Regions from separate parts of the Desulfitobacterium sp. PCE1 genome, predicted to be linked through region 3. Evidence: predicted binding sites of a transcription regulator. Region 3 holds the regulator's gene; each other region holds the start of a gene.
What was found. The regulator LexA, encoded in region 3, represses DNA repair genes until DNA is damaged. The targets are predictions, from matches to a motif close to CNAACANNTGTTNG.

Region 1 (3,416 bases), 1.9 Mb from region 3:
TCTTCAGCAGGCATTTTCGAGCCATAGGCTGCTTTCTTTTCTGCAACCTTGGTGGCTTCCGGAGCCTCGTGGATTTTTTTGCGAATGGTCTGGGGGATAATCCCGTGCTTTTCATTATAGGCTTCCTGAATAGCCCGGCGGCGATTGGTTTCGTCGATAGCCACTCTCATGGAGCGGGTTATTTGGTCCGCATACATAATGACTTTCCCTTGGGCATTCCGAGCGGCGCGGCCAATGGTCTGAATCAGGGAGCGTTCAGCGCGGAGAAAGCCCTCTTTGTCCGCGTCGAGAATAGCAACCAGGGAAACTTCCGGAAGATCCAGGCCCTCCCGGAGCAGGTTGATTCCCACGATGACATCGATATCTCCCAAACGCAATTCCCGAAGGATCTCCACCCGCTCCAAGGTCGTAATATCGGAGTGGAGGTATTTGACGGACATATTGAGGTTTTTCAGATAATCCGTTAAATCCTCTGCCATCTTTTTGGTCAGGGTGGTGACGAGAACACGTTCATCCCGTTCAATCCTTTGGTTGATTTCCCCGATAAGATCATCGATCTGACCTTTCGTCGGCCGGACAGAAATCTCCGGGTCCAAAAGCCCGGTGGGTCGAATAATTTGCTCCACAATCTGGGGACAATGTTCCAGCTCATAGGGGCCGGGAGTGGCACTGATGTAGACCCGTTGGGGGACCTGTTCTTCAAATTCAGCGAATTTCAAGGGGCGGTTATCTAAAGCGGAGGGAAGCCGGAATCCGTAGTCTACCAGGGTGGTTTTACGGGAACGGTCCCCTTCATACATACCGCGAACTTGAGGTAAAGTGACATGGGATTCGTCAATCATCATAAGGTAATCCTCAGGGAAAAAGTGCAGAAGGGTATAGGGGGTTTCTCCTGCTTCTCTGAAGGTTAAATGGCGGGAGTAGTTTTCAACACCATTGCAAAACCCCATCTCCCTCAGCATCTCCAGATCATAACGAGTTCTTTGTTCTAAACGCTGAGCCTCCAAAAGTTTATTTTCATCCTTAAATCGTTTGAGCTGCTCTTCTAATTCTTTTTCAATATTCTCGGCAGCTACTAATACTTTATCTCGTGCCGTGACATAGTGAGAGTTCGGGAAAATGGAAACATGTCGGCGTTCTCCTAGTATTTCACCTGTTAGAACATTGATCTCGTAGATATGTTCGATTTCATCCCCAAACATTTCGATACGAATAGCGTGTTCACCGGACCCGGCGGGATGGACTTCAACTACATCTCCACGGACGCGGAAGGTTCCTCGTTCAAAAGCCATATCATTGCGATCATACTGAATGGATATGAGTTTTTTTAAAATTTCATTGCGGTCAATTTCCTGCCCCTGTCGTAAGGAAACCATCAGATCACGGTATTCCTCGGGAGAACCCAAACCATAAATACAAGATACACTGGCCACCACAATCACATCACGACGTTCGAATAAGGCTGCCGTAGCGGAGTGGCGCATTTTATCAATCTCATCATTGATAGAGGAATCCTTTTCTATATAGGTATCGCTGGAAGGGACATAGGCTTCCGGCTGATAGTAATCATAGTAACTGACAAAATACTCCACAGCATTTTCCGGAAAGAACTCCTTGAACTCAGTGTAAAGCTGAGCCGCTAAAGTCTTATTATGAGCGAGAATCAGAGTAGGCCGTTGAACTTTTTCAATAATGTTGGCCATAGTAAAGGTTTTTCCTGAACCTGTTACCCCCAGCAAGGTTTGATGACGTCTGCCGGAATGTATACTTTCGACCAGAGCATCGATTGCCTGGGGCTGATCCCCGGAGGGCTTATAGGGGGCTTGTAAACGGAACTCCATGAGTTACTCCAATCTCCTTTCTTATAAAACTTATAAGTTCTACTATTTGTTCTGGTCTTTAAATCATTCTAAGCAAGATTATATCACTTCTCCATAGGAAACAAAACAAAAAAGCCGAAAATATGTTCGGCTTTTTTGTTAATTTTCGCTGGAAATATTAGGAACCTCCTGCACCCTGTTTCATTTCATTTGAAGCGCCTTCACCTTGCTTACCCTGATTGCCCTGCTTACCTTGCTCCTGCTCTTTCTGCCCCCCTTGCTGTTTCTGTTGCTGCTGTTCTTTCAGGAGCATTTCCGGTGGGACGGTCCGAACTTGATCATTGGCACTTTTTTCTGTTCCCAGAACATTGCCTTTTTCATCAAGGTATTCGCGGATAATTTCCGTATGGACTTTTTCAGTCACTTTCTTTACTCCTTCAGGCATAACTCCCTGTCCCCCGCTCTGTCCCGAAGAGGAGCTTTCCTGGCCTTGACTGCTGGATTCTGCACCTTTTTCTTCACTATTGCCACTACCACTACCATTACTGCTTTTTTCCCCGCCTTTTTGATTCCCTTGGCCTCCAGAACCCTTCGCCTGAGACTCTTCCTTTTTCTTTTCTAGCTCTTTCTGAGCTTCTGCTGCTTTTGTATAGCTTTTCTGAATGAGGGCGAGATTTTCCGTTGTCACGGTTTTAACTGGAATAATCTTAGCCGCCACTTCACCTTGATCACCGGTAATGGATTGGGTTATGTCTACGGATTGCTTATCCATTAATTTCTGAGCCCATTGAAAGGCATTAGCACCTTGAACATAGGGCGCTGTATCAATGTCAGCGATCTGACTGCCAGAGGCAATCCTATGCAATGATTTAGGATTAGCTTCTCCACCCATAAGATAAATTTTATCGGTAAGTCCCATGGTTTTAAGCAACTCATAGGCCAGCGAAATGAGTTTCTCATTCTTGGCACAGATAGCCTTAACTTGACCGGAGTTTTTCTGCAAATGTTCCATAAGGCTTTGTATGGCTATTGTTTCCGATTCGGGAGGATTTGTAATGCTATGTAACGTCAATTTGGAATTTTTACCCAACTCTTGCTTGAAGGCCGCTACATTCATTTGAGCGATAGGATCTTCTGCTTCCCCTTGTAGATAGACAACCTGCCCTTCAGTGACTTTTCCTTGGACTTGCTGAGCCATGAGCCTTCCCACCTGATCCGGATCCGGTAGGATGACCCCCTTGGCTTTCACCCCGGAAGGCAGGCCATTTAAGGCTAGAATCGGTATATCTCCTTTTTGCGCCTCCTTTAAAAAGGATTGCTCCCCTTCTTGAAGAATGAGAACCTTAGCATCCTTAAGGGCTTGGGAATTCCCTTGGTCTTCTCTGTTCAAAACCTTAACTTCCATTTCTTCTTTTTCGGCCATCTCCTGGATACCGAGAAGAAACATGTCTTTGTTAGGATCCTCCTGGTTTAAAGCTACTGCTATTATTTTTTTCTCTTCCTGTTGGGAGGATCTACTCGATGTTTTCTCCTTGCTCCCCATTAAGCCGCCAAAAATATTTTGCATGTTACAGCCGGTTAAGGCCATACTTAGGA
Region 2 (3,416 bases), 1.1 Mb from region 3:
AAGTGCCAATCCACTCGGGGCGACCGAATCTTTTTTATATATTGATTACTTTTTTTCCTCAATGATATTTCGCGCGATCTTCACTCCGCAGGCCTCCGCCTGAGCCAGGCCCCGCGTCACTCCCGCTCCGTCTCCTCCAGCATAGAGTCCTTCAATCTCAGTCTCAAAGTTATTTTTGAGCTTAGGACGAGAAGAATAGAACTTGGCTTCCACTCCATAAAGCAGGGTGTGCTCGGAGGCTATACCGGGCGTTACTTTATCCAAGGCCTCAATCATCTCGATGATGCTCTTCATGGTGGAGTAAGGAAGCACCAGCCCCAGGTTACCGGGAACAGCCTCTTTTAAAGTCGGTTCCACAAAGCTTTCCTTGACACGCTTCTCTGTGGAGCGGCGGCCTTTCATAATATCCCCGAAGGTCTGCAGCAATACACTGCCGTTGGATAAATCATTGGCCAGCCGGGAAATGTTCTTGGCATACTCTGTAGGCTTGTTGAAGGGATAGGAGAAATTATGGGATACCAGCAAAGCAAAGTTGGTATTATTGCTGCCCAGATTCTTATCCCGATAAGCATGTCCATTGGCCAGCATGACCCCGGTATGATTCTCAATGACCACATGACCGGAAGGATTGCTGCAAAAGCTTCTCACGGTGGTACCTACGGAAGTCCGGTAGAGGAATTTTCCTTCGTACAAATTCTCGTTGATATCTTCCATAATGGTATCCAGGGTTTCGACACGAACTCCTACATCCACTTGGTTGCTGCTCATTTCCAGATTGTACTTCTTTAAGACATCTTTAAACCACTCTGAACCATCCCGTCCAGGAACCACTACCACCTTAGGAGCATAGTACTCTTCTCCCTTATTGGTACGGATTCCTTTAACCCGCAGGTGTCCTTCTCCTTCATCGGTCATAATATCAGCGACTTCCGTTTCGAACACCATATCGATTTTTCCTTTAAGGTACTCATAAATATCCTTGAGAATTTCCAGGTTTAATTCTGTTCCCAGATGCCGGACTTGAGCCCGAAGGAGCTTCAGGCCGGCTCCTAAGGCCTTCCTCTCAATCTCCTTTACCGCAGGAGTACTGGGATCCGTCAGTAAACTGGTGGCTCCATGGTTTAAGTTAATCTGATCCACATAGTGAATGAGACTCAAAACCTCAGAAGGAGGCAGATATTCGGTAAGCCATCCCCCAAACTCTGTGGTAATATTGAATTTTCCATCAGAATAGGCTCCAGCGCCCCCAAAACCGTTGGTAATAGAGCATGCAGGAGTACAGCTGGCAAATTCCCTTTGCTTATTGGGCGGCGGACATTTAGAAAGGGTTTTTTTCAAAATAGGGCAACTGCGTTTATAGATATCCCGTCCCTTTTCAATCAAAAGAACAGCAGCTTCAGGTGCTTTTGTGGCCAATTCATAACTAGCAAAAATTCCGGCGGGACCTGCCCCAACGATGATCACATCATACTTTTTCAAGGCTTATTCCTCCTCGGTTAAACTTAACTATAGCCAAACCTAGTAAACTATACCTTATGTTCTTTAATAATTCAAGCCTAAATCCGAACATTTTATTAAAATATCCACTTTTCGTTTGGATTCTTTAATTCTTTATTCAAACCACCTTAAACTTGGAAAACAAGGCATATTTTAACAATTATAGAATATTTGTTTCTATTGATGCAGAACATATATTCGCATATAATATATGAAGCAGATCATACAATCCTGTTTTATTTTAAAAACAATGTGTTGTAAAAAGGTTTCTCTACATAGGTGGTGATTAGATTTTGGGTAAACCTATCATTTTTCATATTGATGTTAACTCAGCCTATCTCTCTTGGGAGGCGACCTACCGCCTTCAGCAAGGAGATCCCCTGGATTTAAGAACCGTCCCTTCTGTAGTCGGCGGGGATCCCTTGACCCGGCACGGGATCGTCCTGGCCAAATCGATCTTAGCTAAAGAATACGGTATCAAAACCGGGGAAACCCTATATTCCGCCCTCTCCAAATGTCCGGACTTGATCATTGCCAAGCCTAATTATCTCCTCTTTCGTCAGTGCAGCAAAGCTCTAGGCGATATCTTAAGGGAGTATTCTCCTTTAATCCAACAATTTTCCGTGGATGAATATTTTCTGGACTTCACTTCCATGGATCTTCTTTTTGGGGACCCCCTGGCTATCGCTTATCAAATTAAAGATCGGGTTAAAAAGGAGCTGGGCTTTACTGTAAATATCGGCATCTCTACCAATAAGCTGTTAGCAAAGATGGCTTCGGAACTCCAAAAGCCCGACAAAGTCCACACCTTATTTCCTGAAGAGATTCCTGAAAAAATGTGGCCCTTGCCCATCGGAGAACTTTTCATGGTGGGAAGAGCAACTACCCGGAAACTTCTCTCCCGCAATATCAAAACCATTGGAGAGTTGGCACACACTGACCCCCGCCTCTTAAAAGCAATCTTGAAAAGCTATGGCCTTCTAATTTGGAATTATGCTCACGGAATCGAAAACTCTCCCGTCCGTCCCGGCGGAAGGGTAGAGGTCAAAGGCATGGGCAATTCCACTACCCTATCCTTCGATGTTGATAATCGCAAGGAGGCTCACCTGGTTCTGCTCTCCCTTGTTGAAACCGTCAGCGCCAGGTTAAGGCATAGTCAGTACTTCACCCGGCTGGTGTCCATCTCTTTTCGGACCAACGAATTTCTCTCCTATTCTCATCAACGAAAACTCTCCCAGGCCACAGACTGTACCAATGAAATCTGGGAGATTGCCTGTCGGCTCTTTGACGAATTATGGAAGGGCCAGCCCCTGAGACACCTGGGGGTTCGAGTCTCCGAGCTTTGTCAGAATGATTTCCTGCAGCTTTCCCTCTTCGCCAAGGATTATGAAAAGGAGCGAAAGGTGGATCAAGCTATTGATGGGATTCGCGAGCGCTTTGGCTCTCAGGCTATTATGCGCTCCTCTTATCTTCACTCCGGCCTTAAATCCATGACTGGGGGAGTCATCGCCGAAGAGGAGTATCCGACGATGACCAGCCTGCTTTAGCTCTAAAAAAAGGAGTGTTTTTAGTGAAGGTTATCATGCAACCCATTGAAATGATGGCCCATTTCAATGAATACGGCTTTCCCCGGCCGGTTAAATTCAAGGCTCGCTTCGAAGATATTCCTATTGTCATTGTCATTGACAAAATCATCTTAAAATCCGAGGAAAAAATAGCCGGCAATCCCATAATTATTTTTCGCTGTCAAAGTATTATCAACGGATTTCTTAAGATGTATGAACTCAAGTATGAACTCCATACCTGCGAATGGTTTTTATATAAGATATGACAAGTACGCTGCTGCAAAAGGAGGACCGTGAGCCGCCTTAGCTGCTCCCGGTCCCCCTTGCCTTATATTCAGGATTCACTTGCCAGAT
Region 3 (3,416 bases):
TGGAGGGTATCCGCTAAACCTGTTCGGTCCAACAAACCTGGAAAAAAGGTTAAAACGATTATCGCTGTGATGATAATCGTTAAAAGCGTAAGGGGAATTCTTTTCTTTGATTTTTTACTCATATCTTGCCTTCTTTATTGAATGTATTGAAATCTTTCTTGTAGATCGGGTGATCTTAGTCTTGACCTCTTATATATAATAATTAATTTTAAGGATAAGGGCAAGCTTTTGCGTGAAGAGTCCTTTCTATGAAATCGAATTCTTCTGTGAAAGAGCGTTCTCTTCCTGACTTTGCTGCCAAATAGTTAGGAAAGGATAAGGATTGACCCACTCTCCATTAGGAAGCTCAATACCAAAATGTAGATGATCAGGAGTTGTAAGAGCATCTCCGGTATGCCCTAAGGTTCCTAAAAAATCCCCCTTCTTAACTTTTTGACCTTCCTGAAGATGAGGGTTTATGGTGTTTAGATGAGCATAGTAATAATAGTTGCCGTCCTCTCCCCTAACACCTACCCGTTCTCCTCCAAGCCGATTCCAACCTAACCTCTCAATTTTGCCGTTCCCAATACTGATGACGGGAATACCTTCTGCGCCGAAAATGTCCGTTCCTTCATGTTTGCGTACCCCGCCCTCCCGGTCTGCTCCAAAGGTATCCATGTACCAGACCTTACCAATCACCGGAAAAACAAAACGGCCCGGTTCATAAAAGGGATAGGTTAAAAGAACATGTCGCTTCCAGAGGGTTTGTTTGACCACTGCTTCATCGATCTGAAACTCACTGTTTTGCCAGGAGAGTTCTTCGAAATCTATATCCTGTTGCAACTGTTGGACGAGATAGAGTTCCTCATCCTTAGTGACGGTGCTTCGTATCGCTATTAAATCTGCCCAGGCCGTAGGAGAAATCTCTTTCCCTTCCTTCTGACATTGTAAAACAAGCTCAGCCGGTAGATTCAGGAGATAGGGATAGATATCGGAAGAGATGGCCGGTTTCTTATGTATGCCCTTCCAGACGGCTGTGCTGATCAAGATGATCACAAGGACTTTTAGGAATAAAGTCCAGTGCTTTTGTCTCGGTTTGATACTCCTGCGTATCCTCATTCCCCTCTCCCCTCTCTACAATGCATAATATGGGAGGAAAGGCTGGATTAGAAGTATAGTTAAGGTTGATTCTCTGAGATAGGAGTATAAATCACTTGACCGGTTTGTATCGTGGTATCGGTGAGTTGATTGTATTCCATAATCTTAAGAACGAGTGTACGGGTATCGATTTGCAGGCCGGAGTTCTCAGCTAAGGACCAGAGAGTATCTCCGGATTGAACGATTTGCGGTTGGAAAACAAGTTTCTCTACTCTGCTGTTTGCCTGATTCCAATCCCAGAAGAACCAGCCCATACTTCCAAATATCATGAGAAAAAGCAGCAAATAAGAACATAGTTGCCTTAGCAGTTTTCTCATTCGATAATTTCGATAGTCTCTATTATAGCTTCTATAATGGCGGACGGAAGAAGAACAAGTACTCATAATAATCCTCCTTTATGTTCTCATAAAATCCAAATATATACGAACATAGGTTCCTGAGAACAGTATAAAGGAGAGTACGGGAATTCGTCAATACTTTTTCGAACATTTGTTTGCACACGGAGGTATTTAATGCTAAAATAGATTTAGAATATATGAAGGGAGGAAATTGGGTGTATCCTGATTTATCGCAGAGACAGACTGATATATTAGAGTATATTAAACGGGTTATTCGAGAAAAGGGTTATCCCCCCTCTGTTCGCGAAATAGGCGATGCAGTTGGATTAATGTCCAGCTCTACTGTTCACGGGCATTTGCAGACCATTGAAGAAAAGGGGTACATACGCCGCGACCCAACGAAACCTCGAGCCATTGAGATATTAGACAGCTCCAGCGATCCCAATGAAAAGAGAACTGTTTTTGTCCCCATTATTGGCAAGGTGACCGCCGGCCAGCCTATTTTGGCCCAGGAAAATATCGAAGATACGTTCCCGCTTCCAATGGATCTGGTTAACTCAGATACGGTGTTCATGCTGAGAGTTAAAGGTGAAAGTATGATTGATGCAGGAATTATGGACGGGGATCTTATTTTAGTACGCCAGCAAAAACTGGCCCGTAACGGAGAGATCGTGGTTGCCATGATCGGTGAAGAGGCTACGGTAAAACGGTTCTACAAAGAAAAAACACTCATCCGCCTTCAACCTGAAAATCCTTATATGGAGCCTATCTACTCCCAGGATGTCACTGTCTTGGGTAAGGTTATTGGGGTATTTCGTATTTTACACTGATTTATAAGGTACGTGGCAATAAAAAGCAGACCTCCATTCCACAATGATGTGGGTGGATATCTGCTTTTTTATTGCACAATACGAACTTGAAGTACAAGTAAAGGAGGTCATTAAGATCGTTGACAGTCAAACTATTAGGGCCCTTCGCATGGAGCGGCAATTTCTTTCATACAAGGCAAGTGAGGAAGAATACATATCACTTTACCGTGACGCACAGCCTGGGCAGAGTATTTACTGGAATGGTTTCGGCGACCCGCCAAGTTTAACCTTCCGTGCTGACTTTGACGACATCGAATTCAACCGAAAAAGGCAAAGCACTCGTAAACTCATCAAAGGGCGGTTTGCGGGCGGCAATCTGGGCTGGATTATGGTTGAGGATTTGGAATTGTTCGCCGCGCTGTATCGCAAGCCCCTTGACAAACCGTCGGAACGCCAACACGTGCTGCTGGATCTGATTAAGCGGGAAGGTCCCTTAACCATCCAGCAGATGAAGGAATTCACCGGGATGCTGGTGAAGGAGATAACCCCTGCACTCCACCGCCTGCAGGAAGCATTTTTAATTTACGAAGATCAATACGACGGAGAATGGGATCGGAGCTGGTATAAATTTACCGAAATGTTTCCCAATGCAGATCTGGCACGTTATTCTCGGCAGGAGTCGCTGAAGATCCTATTACAACGCTTTGCCTATCGCCATGTTTTATTTGATGGGGATATGGTAAAGTCGTTTTATAAACTGCCGGGGAAAGAGATCAAAAAGGCGATTGAGGGGATGCTTGCCGACGGCATTTTTATAGAGATGGAAAACAGTTACCTACTGAAATCTGATTGGGCATTGCTGCAAACTTATGCCAAGGAAACACCCAAATTCGTCCTTGCCATGCATCGCAATGATTTTTTAGTCAAGTCCAATGAGCATCGGCTGAAAGAACAATTCAAGCACCCGGAGCATGAGACCCTGCAATATCTGCTGATTGACGGTGAGTTTCGCGGAGCTTCAGTCGGGCATTTTAAAAATGGTCCCTATGTGTTGGAGGATATAATTTTAGACTTGCCGAAAGCTGAAATCACCGCCCGCAAAAATGAAATTCTTGAAGCGGTGTATACCGTC
Region 4 (3,416 bases), 940 kb from region 3:
TCAATGGCAATGGTCTTGTAGAACTGCTGCCAGAGGCGGCGGTATTCTACTTCGCTTTCTTCCGGCTCCGGCAATTCCCAATCCTCAACATCCACGATTTCCGCTCTGCCCGCTTGATGGATTAGTGCGGCCTTATGAGTCTTGTCAAAAATCATAAAGACTTCATTGGGGTAACGGCTTGAGAAGTGAGCGGCCAAGAGAGGTAAAACGAAATTTTGGGGTTCAATCATGGCGACCAAGGCTTCGTTATAAATTGAAAACCGGACGAACCCTTTATAGCGGTGGCTTTCAAAGGTTAAGTTCTGTACCGCTTTTTGCAATGCGTTGACATGCTCATCAGTCAGCATCCCCATGACATTCCCTCCTACCTTGTACCCCAGCCTTAGAAAAAGAAAAATCAGCCGTTCCTTTTGCGGGGCACAGGTCAAGAAACCAAGTCTCACCAGTTCTTGTGCTTCCAGAGAAATTTTGATGGGGATAGAATCATACACGCGCTGAGCCTTTTGAGGGTCCGTCTCAATAGTCTTAAGGGTATCAAAGAGGCCAGGCTGGCCCTCCGGCGGGAGAATGTCGAGGGGGATTTCCTTCTCCTCATAGCTTGTGAAGACACAGCACATGAGTCCTTCAAAGCTTCCGTCGTATTTGTAGACTAAAGTTGCCCCGTCAAACACTGAATCACATCCTCTCGGGAAATGGGTGGCTCCTCGAACAGGGCCAGTTGCTGGGGTGCCTGGGAGGGAAGACTGGCGATGACCCGCTCGGACATCAGGGCTTGCATCACGTTATGAGGAGTTACCTTAAGCCCCTCCAGGGTTTTTCCTTTGCAGAGAATAAAATACTGAGCACGCTTAAGAACAACGCCCAGCTTTTTCAACCCCGCAAAATCGAGATGGGCTATTTTCCGTGCCCGCAAAATCCGGCGGGCACTGGTTACACCAATTCCCGGTACCCGCAGGAGCATTTCATAAGGGGCTTGATTGATCTCGACGGGGAACTGGTCCAGATGATTAAGGGCCCAGTTGCATTTGGGATCAACATGTAGATTAAAATTTTGATGACCTTCATCCAATAGTTCCCGGGCTTCAAAACCGTAGAACCGCAGGAGCCAATCTGCTTGATAAAGGCGATGCTCTCTCAACAGGGGTGGTTTTGCCGAAACTGCCGGCAACAGACTGTGTTCGGCAACCGGTATGTAAGCCGAGAAAAAGACTCGTTTCAGTTGATATTTTTTATACAGCCCTTCTGCCAGGGTCAGTATCTTATAATCGGTATCCGGTGTGGCGCCAACGATGAGCTGGGTACTTTGACCTGCCGGGACAAACTTCGGAGCATGGCGGTATTTGATCAGATCCGTAGTATTTTCCGTTATTTTACCTTTGATGAGACCCATAGGCCGGAGAATAGCTTCCTTGCTCTTATCGGGAGCCAAAAGCTTCAGGCTCTCCTGGGATGGGAGTTCGATATTGACGCTGACCCGGTCCGCCAGATAGCCCAGTCGGGTTAAAATCTCATTATCTGTACCGGGAATGGCCTTAACATGAATATATCCGGCAAACCGATACTCATGACGCAAAAGTTCCAAAGTCTTAATCAGTAGTTCGGACGTATAGTTCGAATTTTTAATGACCGCCGAACTCAAAAATAACCCCTCAATATAATTGCGACGGTAAAAATTAATCGTCAGCTCGGCAAGCTCCCGGGGAGTAAAGGCAGCTCTGGGAACATCATTGGAACTGCGATTGATACAATATTTACAGTCGTAGACACAGATATTGGTCAGCAGCACTTTAAGAAGGGTTATACACCGACCGTCTGCGGCAAAGCTATGACAGATCCCGGCCGCTACCGTATTCCCAATGCTGCCTGACCTACCCTTACGCTCGACCCCACTGGAAGTGCAAGCCACATCATATTTTGCTGAGTCTGTCAAAATAGTAAGTTTATCAAATACATCCATATCCGTCCCCCCCAATTATAAGAATATAACAGAACATATATTCTTGCAATAGGGACTGTTTGTTCCCATGAAAAACTTTATCGTTTTTTATAATAGTCAAGGCAGCGAAAGAATAGCCCGCTGCCTTCTGATCCCCATATCACTCTAAGCCTAAATTGTAGGTCTCACTTTATGGTTCAACATATTCACTTGAAAAAATTATTTCGCCCACCTGGTTGTAACCTATGATTTTACTTAATATTCCTTCCGAAGAATTCAATAAGACAAACCATACCTTGCCTTTTTCATTGCTGACAATGCGCGCTTTCTTTTCTATGTCTGAATTCTTTGTTAGGACCCCGATACTAACGATATCCCCTCTAAGAATTTCACCATACGCTAAGGGAAAAGGGCTTTTCACGTATCCTTTCGTAGAGGGAAAGTATTGAGCTGTTACTTCATCTATTCCAGTATGTTCTCCGCCGAATACCCATTTCCAGCCGCTGTTGGTCTTTTGGACATATCCAGCCGCTACGCTGTGAGCATTCCCGTCATTAATTCCTTTATGATAGAACACTACTTCTCCGTCATTTACTTTCTCACTATGGAGGATCGACACAACTTCTCTCCCGGATCTTTCTATTGCTTCCTCAATAGTTCGCCCTGAAGGATGATGTGTGTTATTAAATAATGTCCCCATAATTCCAAAAAACAAGACCATTATGACAGCAAACAATCTGCTCATGTTTCTCTCCACCACCTTATCAACAAAAATCGTCAGCTGTTCCTAATATTCTTCACGCAAACATAAATCCCTCTATTTTCCATTCAAGTATGATTATGAGCAAGCCGTAAATCTGATCATGTACAAATAACGGACGATTTCTTATTCAATGGATGGATGCAAAAACAAACCGGGAGATGCTTTTTACGGCATTCCCGGTCGAGTTATAGTCATTCTACCTATCTTTACTTAACCCTTAAGGCTTCACCAATCATTCCCTGGACACGGCTTGCCAGCTCTCCCACTTTCACCAGCTGAACTTCCCCTGTCTTGCGATCCCGAAGCTCGACTTCTCCATTGGCCAAAGTCTTGCTCCCTACTGTAACTCTCAGAGGATAGCCTACCAGGTCAGCGTCTTTGAACTTGACTCCCGGCCTCTCGTCCCGATCATCCAGGACGGCTTCCACACCGAGTTTCAGCAGCTCCTGGTATAAATTCTCGCCCGTCTCGCGGACTTGCTCATCTTTCATATTGACAGGAACGACGATCACATGATAAGGAGCGATGGGGATGGGCCAGATGATTCCATCCTTATCATTGTTTTGTTCAATAGCCGCAGCCATGGTACGGCTGACTCCGATACCATAGCACCCCATGACACAGGGATGCTCGGCCCCGTTCTCATCCAGGAATACGGCATTGAGAGCTTTGGAGTATTTGGTACCCAGTTTAAAGACTTGACCCACTTCAATGCCC

Region 1: the regulator LexA is predicted to act here: its motif matches at 1,957-1,970, upstream of uvrB (excinuclease ABC subunit UvrB).
Region 2: the regulator LexA is predicted to act here: its motif matches at 1,685-1,698, upstream of DESPCE1_RS0105090 (DNA polymerase IV).
Region 4: the regulator LexA is predicted to act here: its motif matches at 1,988-2,001, upstream of DESPCE1_RS0115465 (putative DNA modification/repair radical SAM protein).

The regions. Positions count from the first base shown of each region.
Region 1 is NZ_KB913023.1:4,025,448-4,028,863, forward strand. It holds gene uvrB (excinuclease ABC subunit UvrB) at 1-1,841, opposite strand, end outside; gene DESPCE1_RS0119845 (substrate-binding domain-containing protein) at 1,999-3,416, opposite strand, start outside.
Region 2 is NZ_KB913023.1:1,026,180-1,029,595, reverse strand. It holds gene DESPCE1_RS0105095 (NAD(P)/FAD-dependent oxidoreductase) at 46-1,479, opposite strand; gene DESPCE1_RS0105090 (DNA polymerase IV) at 1,791-3,044, shown strand; gene DESPCE1_RS0105085 (hypothetical protein) at 3,068-3,328, shown strand.
Region 3 is NZ_KB913023.1:2,152,425-2,155,840, forward strand. It holds gene DESPCE1_RS0110685 (D-alanyl-D-alanine carboxypeptidase family protein) at 1-122, opposite strand, end outside; gene DESPCE1_RS0110690 (M23 family metallopeptidase) at 247-1,098, opposite strand; gene DESPCE1_RS0110695 (LysM peptidoglycan-binding domain-containing protein) at 1,158-1,520, opposite strand; gene lexA (transcriptional repressor LexA) at 1,691-2,305, shown strand; gene DESPCE1_RS0110705 (hypothetical protein) at 2,349-3,416, shown strand, end outside.
Region 4 is NZ_KB913023.1:3,091,061-3,094,476, forward strand. It holds gene DESPCE1_RS0115460 (TIGR03915 family putative DNA repair protein) at 1-671, opposite strand, end outside; gene DESPCE1_RS0115465 (putative DNA modification/repair radical SAM protein) at 650-1,957, opposite strand; gene DESPCE1_RS0115470 (hypothetical protein) at 2,127-2,681, opposite strand; gene DESPCE1_RS0115475 (proline--tRNA ligase) at 2,906-3,416, opposite strand, start outside.